One region of the Colwellia meonggei genome, then DNA from elsewhere that is predicted to be linked to it. Evidence: riboswitches for the same ligand, from Rfam matches in the RefSeq annotation. Region 1 holds a riboswitch; each other region holds the start of a gene.
The links. A riboswitch is a leader RNA that binds a small molecule or an ion and turns the genes downstream of it on or off. The one in region 1 is predicted to bind cobalamin.
Positions count from the first base shown of each region.

Region 2: linked by a shared signal. The riboswitch ahead of AC27E9_RS15005 (hypothetical protein) and the one ahead of bluB (5,6-dimethylbenzimidazole synthase) in region 1 are both predicted to bind cobalamin.
Region 3: linked by a shared signal. The riboswitch ahead of AC27E9_RS06430 (ABC transporter ATP-binding protein) and the one ahead of bluB (5,6-dimethylbenzimidazole synthase) in region 1 are both predicted to bind cobalamin.

Region 1 is NZ_BAAJLZ010000003.1:3,669-6,874, forward strand. It holds gene AC27E9_RS08575 (GGDEF domain-containing protein) at 1-512, shown strand, start outside; gene bluB (5,6-dimethylbenzimidazole synthase) at 546-1,325, opposite strand; cobalamin riboswitch at 1,365-1,591, opposite strand; gene AC27E9_RS08585 (S8 family serine peptidase) at 1,748-3,206, opposite strand, start outside.
Region 2 is NZ_BAAJLZ010000006.1:163,025-166,230, forward strand. It holds gene AC27E9_RS14995 (cobalamin biosynthesis protein CobD/CbiB) at 1-127, opposite strand, end outside; gene AC27E9_RS15000 (histidine phosphatase family protein) at 187-777, opposite strand; cobalamin riboswitch at 983-1,195, shown strand; gene AC27E9_RS15005 (hypothetical protein) at 1,379-1,984, shown strand; gene AC27E9_RS15010 (cobyrinic acid a,c-diamide synthase CobB) at 1,990-3,206, shown strand, end outside.
Region 3 is NZ_BAAJLZ010000002.1:60,884-64,089, reverse strand. It holds gene AC27E9_RS06435 (FecCD family ABC transporter permease) at 1-872, opposite strand, end outside; gene AC27E9_RS06430 (ABC transporter ATP-binding protein) at 869-1,708, opposite strand; cobalamin riboswitch at 1,943-2,072, opposite strand; gene AC27E9_RS06425 (M13 family metallopeptidase) at 2,251-3,206, opposite strand, start outside.

The DNA of each region.
Region 1 (3,206 bases):
TAAAGTCAAAACTTGAAGCAGCTCGCCATGAAGCTATTGTTGATTCATTAACCGGATTATTTAACCGCCGTGGCTGTGATATTAAGTTACAAGATATTGATATCGAACAAGTTCACTCTTCTTTAGCGATTGATATTGATCATTTTAAGAATATTAATGATCAATTTGGTCACTTCATCGGCGACAAAGTTATTCAGCGTATTGCTAAGGTTATTAAAGATACCATTTCAGATAATGATATTGCGGTAAGGTTCGGCGGTGAAGAGTTTGTGGTTGTTATGGTAAATAAAACTATGGGGCAAGCGCATGAAATTGCAGAGAAAATAAGGTTAGCAATTGCAAGTCTTAAATTAATGCAAAGAGATTCTAAAGCGTACTTACCAAAAATTTCCGTCTCTATTGGCATTGCTGAGCGAAAAGAGGAGCTTAATTGGAAAGCTTTATTTGAGCAAGCAGATACAGCTTTATATCAAGCAAAGAACAGTGGCAGAAATAAAAGCGTTTGTTTGTAAACGCTTTTATTTATCTGTATTTAGAAAACGATATTATTCTTTAAATGAGTGTGGGAATGTTTTATCTGTCTTTAACTGGTTGATAAATCCTTGTTCTTCTGGCGTTCTTGCTTCTTGACCGTAAGTGTCGAAACTGACTAATTCATCTACCGGGCGTCTTGATAACCAATTAGCTGACTCCAACTCTGGCTTTTCCTTAAAGTGACTAACATAACCTAAGCATAAGTAGGCAATGGGTACTACATTATCCGGCAGCGAAAGAGCGCTTTTTAGTGCGCCATGGTGCAATATTGATACCCAGCCAACACCAACACCTTCAGCCCTAGCAGCTAACCATAAATTTTGTACTGCGCATACTGAACTGTATAGATCCATCTCTTTCATATGTGTTCGTCCGATAACAGTTTTCCCTGTTCTTTCTCGATCACATGTAATACAAATATTAATTGGCGATTCAATAATGCCTTCGAGTTTTAGATTTTTGTATTGTGTTTGCTTTTTTTCTTCAAACATCGCTTGTGCTTCATGATGTGCTAGCGTGAAGTCTTGGTGGATTTGTTTTTTTATTTCAGGTGACTGAATAACGATAAAATCCCAAGGCTGCATAAAGCCAACTGATGGGGCATGATGTGCGGCATAAATTATTTTACTGAGCACTTCATTAGGAATTGCTGTCGATAGAAATTGTCCGCGTACATCACGGCGATTAAAAATAGCTTGGTATAAACCATGTTGTGCTTGTTGGCTGAATTGGTACAAAGACTGATTCGTTGAGTCTTTTGTTTGGTTATTAGCGTGGTTATTGATACCCAAAATATTCCCCTTATTGGATTAAGCAACGATCGGCCTTTCGTGCAATTGATATTTTAGGCAGGTCTTCTGACTCAGACGGGCTTTATAACTACTAAAGTAAATATAAATTATGTTTGATACCTTCCCAGTAAAATTACCAGTGGTTTATTATCAAACATAAACGTCATAACAGCGTTGGGCACGTATTGGATTTACACCAATTTCCCTATTCTCTCAGCCGCACTTTATTAAAAGTAAATTTGAGCACCTAAAATTTTCCCGCACTATAACATTTAGAGGAAAAGTTTACATAACGCTTGATGGTGTTATCGAAAGAAAATTAATATCGAGAGAGTCGTTTTATTTGATTTTTAGTTAAAAAAAGGGGAAGCACAATTTGTACTTCCCCTAATTACAACACTAGTTGGGAGTCTAGTTTAACTCTATGGGTTGTATGTTACATTCATGTTAACACCGCTTGATGCTCTATACCCGTAAATACCTATGTGCCAAGTTGCCGCAGCAGGATTAGTAATAGTACACGACTCACTATTATTGCTGTTTTCTGACTTACAGCTATAGTTTGATGTTGTTGGGTTGCTTCCTTGACGAATATATAAATCTGCATCCCCAGTGCCACCACTAGTCACTACATCAAAAGTTGCCATGCCTGCTGGAATGTCAATAGTGTAGTAAGTCCATGCACGACGACTAACGCTAATATCATTAACTGAAGCACTGCCTCCTGTAGCACCGCCACCTGTTGATCCTTCCGTAAAGCTGCCTGTTAAGTTAACACCTGTAAATGCTGTGTAACCAACTACTTTAACATGATATGTTCCTGCTTGTGCCGTTGAAATAGGGCATGACTCAGTATTACCACCTGCCCATGAGCGACAGTCGTAGCTAGATGTTGTAGGGGCTGAACCAAACTTAACATAAAGGTCAGCATCACCTGTGCCACCTGTCATATCGAAACTCAGGCCAGTTGCTCCAGCAGGAACTTCCATCGTAAAGCTTAACTCTTCAGATTTAGCACCAGCTAAACTTGTTTTAGCAACACCATTTTCTAATACATTGCCACCTGTAGGAGGCGGAGTTACAGTACTACAACTAGCTGCAAGAGCATCAGATGCGGCTTTCGCTTGTACTAAACCGTATCCTGTTTTGTCATCACGACCTGCTACATCTAAGTCAATTGCTGTAGATTTTAACGCATTTCGAACTTGAGTCGCAGAACAATCAGGGTTATTACTCCATACCAATGCTGCAACACCAGCTACATGAGGAGTCGCCATTGAAGTACCGTTGTAGTATGCGTAATCTTGGCCACCAACAACATTTAAATTAGCATTCGTACCAAGTTGACCCATAAGTTGCAAACCTAGCTCACGGTTTACAGAAACGGTTGGTACTGTTACATCAGAGTTAGCATCAACTAAAAAAGGATTTTGAAGGCCTGGACGAGCGCTATTACTATAAACAATCACGCCTGATGCACCGGCATCGGCACACGCTTTAGCTGGATTGATTTCAGGGTAGTTGCTACCTTTTTGGTTATCATTACGTTCAGCTAAACAAATGTTTCCTGAAACATTTGAACAGCTATAACTGCTTCCTGATATAGTACAAGCGGCTAATACACCATTTGCAGAACTGTCTACATTGCTAACAGTAAAGCTACCGCCACTTTGAATGTAGTGAGTTTGTGGCACAACTTCATCGTTACCGTAAGTTGTTGAGCCTAAAGTGATGTAACCTAAACGGCCATCGCCGGCAACAGTCGATAGAATTGCTTCACCTGGTGCTGAAATTTCAACTTGTGATGTATATTGAGAGAATTCTGCATGTTGGCGACCTTGATCAAGTGCGCCTACTGCCATAACTGAATCGTAAGAGGCA
Region 2 (3,206 bases), on a different contig from region 1:
GAAAACGTTTTGCTTCACCCAGTAATTTATCGAGAATAAGCGCAAGTGAAAGGGTAATTGCAAGGGAGAACTCAGGCGTTAAAATTAATGCTTTTTCAACAATTTCATTAATAAATTGACTATCCATTGCCGCTGCCAAAACCTAGCCCAGAATAAGTATGAAAATTAAATGACTACTTTTCATATTTATTCTGACACCTGCTGATTCTCAAGTTGAAAGCGCTGTTGTTGGTAGCTTAAAGTAAACAAGCAGCCGTTGTCGAACAGCTCGTAGGCATTACTATCTGAATTCACACCTAATTTAGCTAAGAAGCAACGTAATGCTTCACCATGAAATATTACCAATAAGGTTTGATTTGAGAACTTCTTGGCAAAGTTTTCTAATGCTTGATATACCCTAAATCCACAGTCGATAGCGCTTTCTCCACCTTCTGGTTTGAGTTGGGTAAACTGATGCAATAACTCATGATAACTTCCATCTTGGCTGAAACTTTCTACGTTTTTTCCTTGCCATTTCCCCAAGTTCCGCTCAGCTAAATCTGGGTGGTTATCGACAGGAACATCTAGATGGTTTTGACAAATAGCAGCAGTTTTAACTGCACGGCCTAACGGCGACGAAATAATACGAGCGATATTTTCATTTTCTAATGCTATGGCGATATTCGTTGCTTGAATTTTGCCTTGCTCAGTTAATTCGCTGTCGAGCTGGCCTTGAAACCTTTGCGTTTTATTCCACAGTGTTTGTCCGTGCCGAGCTAGAAAAAAGCGTGTAGTCATTGTTAATATTACTCTGTTTGCGCTAAGTTGCTGACAAACGGGTGGTTAAGTAGAAGCGCAGAATAACCAAATCATTCCGCTGATTCAATGCAAAAATGATTAAATGAAGTTGTTGTCGAAATTGCTTTATTGAGTATAAACCTCGCACTTAGTTCTTTAGTGCTAATAATTTGGTTATTGATTGAATAAATAGCCATCATCACGTAACATCAGCGCTGATTTAGGTGTCTTCACATTATTCTACTTTTTGAGAGAAGTTTAAGAACTGAAGGTGAAACGTGAAACTGGTGAGAAACCAGTACTGCCCCCGCAACGGTAACTGTGAGCAGCAACAAAACCACTGTATTGATAAATATGGGAAGGTGTTGCAAAAGCGATGAACAGGAGTCCGGAGACCGGCCTAAAATTACTCGACAACTGCGGTGGGCGGTCATTCAGAGCTTAGTAACTGATTTTTTGCATTATCTTATCCAATAGACAATGTGATGAGTTTAAGATTTATGACTTAGTAGCCTAGCTGTTACTGTAAAACTTTTACTTTATAAGCACTTACCAACTTTGATTTCCAACTCCGTAAATATTTATCGCACACGGGAATGTTATGAAATCAGTCAACCAAAAAACGCCAATTAGCTTACTTTTTGCAATATTTGCAGTATTAACTTTGCTAATGTTGGCAACTCGCACCCATCATTTTGCCAGTTTAAATCACTTACCTAGTGCTTCTATTGCTATTTTCTTTTTAGCGGGCATGTACTTACGCAATATGAAAGCGTTTTGGTTTTTCTATACCTTAACCTTAGTGATTGACCTTGCCTCATCGTATTTTCGCGGACAATTTGGCGACTGTATTACCACCTCTTATCCTGCGCTAGTATTGAGTTATGGGGTTATGTTTTCGGCTGGCTTTTACGCTAAACCTAGTTGGCAGCAAAGCGCATGGCAAAATAACATTATTAAAGTTGCTTTAGGCTTGTTTGTTGCTAGTTCAATTGCCTTCTTCATTTCCAATGGCAGTTACTATGCCTTGTCAGGAAAATTCCCAGAGTTGTCATGGGCTGAATATGCAACGCGTGTTGATAAGTACTATTTCCGCTCAATTTCTAATCCGGTATTTTATGTGATTTCGGCAATTGTGATTGATTTTACCATCAGCCGCTTCTTGACCGATAAAGGTTTAGCCAAATCATCACAAGATAAGGTGTAATGGCAATGAGTCAGATAGAAAAAGCGAAACCAATCCCTGCTTTTCATGGCAAACTTGAGCGCCAAACTGGCAGTGGTGCAATGTGCTCAGCCTTAATTGTTGCCGCGCCACACTCTGGCTCAGGGAAAACCACAGTAACCGCTGCGCTTGCTCGATATCATCGTAATCAAGGACGTAAAGTAACGGTGTTTAAAGTTGGTCCTGATTTTATTGATCCTATGATTTTACGCCAAGCCAGTGGTGAATTGGTTTATCAACTAGATTTATGGTTAGTTGGTGAAAAGGGCTGCCAAGAACTACTTCATCGTGCAGCTTTAGAGTCTGATCTTATTCTTATTGAAGGTGTCATGGGCTTATTCGATGGCACGCCAAGTAGTGCTGATTTGGCCCAATATTTTAATATTCCGGTGCTTGGCGTTATCGATGCCAAAGCCATGGCGCAAACATTCGCTGCGGTTACCTTTGGCCTTGCTAAGCTACGGGAGGATTTACCGTTTTCTGGTGTGATTGCCAATCGCGTTAATACCGAACGTCATGCTGAGTTATTGAGCACCAGTTTGCCGGAAGAATTTCGTTTTTACGGACGTTTACCAAAAGATGACGGTGTCACGTTACCTGAGCGCCATTTAGGTTTAGTGCAAGCACAAGAGCTAGCTGATATAGATAGCCAACTTGACCAAGCTGCTAGTCATATCGCTAAAACTGACTTGACCGAATTACCTGAACAAGTTGAGTTTTTTGCTGTGGAACATGACAGCCAAGAAGACTTTATCCATCGTGCTTTGGTGGGCACTCGCGTTATTATTGTGCGTGATCATGCTTTTAGTTTTATCTATGCTGCCAACATTGCCTTTTTAGAACAGGCTAGCGCGGAAATAATCTACTGTTCAGCACTAAATGATGCTCATTTGCCGCAAGGAGATATTTTATATATTCCGGGTGGCTATCCAGAGTTGTACGCAGAAAAGTTAGTTAGCAATGATACGTTTCTCAATGACGTAAAAGACTTTGCCGCCAGTAAAAAACCGATAATTGCTGAATGTGGCGGTATGCTGTATTTACTTGAGCAACTAACAGATATGTCAGGTCAACAAATTGCAATGCTTGGCCTTATACCAGGTAAAGCCGCAATGCAGAAAAAGCTCTCGGCAATAGGTTCGCAATGGGTTGATTTATCTGTGATAGATAAAGATAACATTGAGCCTGAAAGTTCTGCTGAAAA
Region 3 (3,206 bases), on a different contig from region 1:
CCACCAACTAATGCTGAGCCAATAATAAGCGGCATAGTTGTTACGCCAACGAGTTGCCTAACGATATGTGGGATCATTAATCCAACAAAGCCTATGCCACCACAATAGGCAACAATAGTCGCGGTAACCGCCGCACATAAAGCTAATAATATAAGTCTTAATTTATCAACATTTACCCCTAAACTTGCAGCGCTTTCATCGCCTAGCAAAAGTGCATCAATATGTCGATGTAAGGCAAAAATCGAGATCAAAGTGATTAATACCATGGCGCTGATTAAGTAAAAGTGGAACATTTCAACGCGTGTTAAACTGCCCATTAACCAAAATATAACGCGATTGGTAGCGAAAGGATCACCAAGATAAAGAATGAAATGACTTATAGAGCCCAACATAAATGACACAGCCACGCCCGTTAATAATAAATGGTTCATATTACGTAATAACGTGGCAATGCCAAAGACGATAATGACCGAGAATAGTGCTCCTAAAAATGCAGCAAGCGGTAATGCTAACATTTGCTCATCAGTAAGTACTAAGGTTGCAATGGTTGCACCAAGCCCCGCACCAGAAATAATACCGAATAGGTAAGGGTCAGCAAGAGGATTTCGAGTCACATTTTGCAAAATAGCGCCAGCACATGCTAGACCCATTCCTGCGACTAAACCGACAAGTACTCGAGGAATACGAATTTGCCAAATAACCATGTCATGCATTGGTGTAGAACATTCATTTATTACACATCGAGCAATATCTAAGCTTGTTATTTGTGCGGGACCAAAGGTCATTGCTGTGATTATTGAAAATAATGTTAATGCCAATAAGCAAGTGAATACCCAAGCACTTTTAGCTTTTATTAAGTAGAAAAGCTTCATTGCTGAACCTCTGTTGATTCATCTACATTAGTTTTTGGGTAAAAGTGAACTCTAGCAAAGGTGTTTGAATTGGTAGGTTGCTCGCTGCTAGTATGGGTTAGTTGATCAACATTATCGCGATAGCAAGGTAAGCCAAATACTTCAGAGAGTGTTTCGGGGTTTAATGCTTCATCAACATTTTTATCGCTAACTAGCTTACCTTTATTCAGTAACAGTAAACGAGTGCAATACTGTGCTGCAAGGTTAAGATCGTGAATGGTCATAATTACAGTAATATTAAGGGCTTTGACCAGTTGTAATATCTGGTGCTGATAAAAGATATCTAAATGATTTGTTGGTTCGTCCAAGACTAATATTTTTGCTTTTTGCACTAAGGCTTTAGCAATGAGTACCCGTTGTTGTTCACCACCTGAAAGGGTATTAAAAAATTTATTTTGGCTGGCTGATAAACCTACTTTTTCTAACGCGAGCATGATTTCTTTTTTATCAAGATCTGTGTCATTCGCAAATAATGACTTGTAAGGTAATAAGCCCATACGGACTACATCGTAAACTTTAAGCTCAAATATTGGTGGCGATTTTTGTACAACTAAAGCAAAAGTTTGTGCAAGTTCATGGGGCTTGTAGTGACGTATGTTTTTATTCTTTAATTTTATTGTGCCTTGCCAGTTTTTCGTTTGATTAAGTAAACACTTAAGTAATGAGGTTTTGCCAGCACCGTTTGGGCCAATAATGCCAATAATATCTCCTTGACCAAGGGTAAATGAAATATCATTTAAAATAGTTTGTTTTTCAACCGACCAAGACACTGATGCCAGTGTTAATAACTGTGTCATAACAATTAACTTAGTGTTTAAAGAACTGCCATGCGGCAATACTTAATTGGTGATAGCAATAAAAAGTGTCGGTAGTTCGGTTCATTTTGTGCAGCATTACCTTTTTCAAACGGTTAATTTGAATGTACTAATTGTAATAATCTAATTGTGCAGAAAGGGCAAGTACAAGCACCACATAAGCTTTTGTGGATAAGTAACTTTCGTGTATTCCCGCACGGCGTTAAACTATTAGGTTATTTGATAATAATGATACTAGGTGTCCTGACTTATAACTTTTAGAAGTTATCTACAGTTGCGGGTACAGTCACGGACTTTAACCGTGTTCCCTATTAATTAACCTAACAACAAAATGATTGCTAATCTTGCTAAGTTAAATATATCAATCTAGTGCTGATTTTACGGTTAACAGTGGCGCTTTACAATGAAAACTCTTGGCTAAGGCAGTTTAAAGACAAATTACACTAAATAAAAAAAGGAGCCGAAGCTCCTTTTATTTTTCATGGTTTGAAATAGTTATTATTAGCGAATAGCTATTATCTTTGCTACCAAATTTTTACACGTTTTTCCGGTGCAATGTACATAGCGTCACCTTCTTTTACGTCAAATGCTTCGTAGAATTCAGGCATATTTGATAACGAACCTAAAGCACGAAACTCACCTGGTGAATGCGGGTCAGTTGCTACGCGGTTACGTAATGATTTTTCAACCATTTTTACGCGCCAAACTTGTGCATAACCCATAAAGAAACGTTGGTCGCCAGTTAAGCCATCAATAACTTCTGCTTCTTTACCATTTAATGATGCTTTGTAAGCTTTATAAGCAATAGTAACACCTGATAAATCGCCGATGTTCTCACCTAAAGTTAATTTACCATTAACGTGTAGATCATCGAATACAGCGTAGTTATCATATTGTGCAACTAAGTCATCAGTACGAACTTTAAACGCTGCTAAGTCTTGCTCTGTCCACCAGTTACGTAAGTTTCCGTCACCATCGTATTTACTACCTTGGTCGTCGAAACCGTGGCCCATTTCATGACCGATAACGGCGCCAATACCACCGTAGTTAACGGCGTCGTCTGCATTTAAGTTAAAAAATGGTGGTTGTAAAATAGCGGCAGGGAATACAATCTCATTTTTAGTTGGGTTGTAGTAAGCGTTAACCGTTTGTGGTGTCATGCCCCATTCTTGACGATCAATCGGGCCGCCAAGTTTATCAACTTGTTTTTGATGTGAAACCATACCAGAACGCATTTTATTGCCGACTAAGTCGTCACCTTTGATCACGAGCTTAGAGTAGTCTTCCCATTTGTTCGGGTAGCCAATTTTAGGGTCGAAGCTAGCTAATTTTACATGTGCAGCTTTTTTCGTTGCATCAGACATCCATTCTAATTCGTCAATACTTGCGCCGTATGCACCGCGTAAGTTCTCAACAAGTTGGGTCATGCGTGTTTTTGCTTCAGGCTTAAAATGACGACCAACGTATACTTTACCAATAA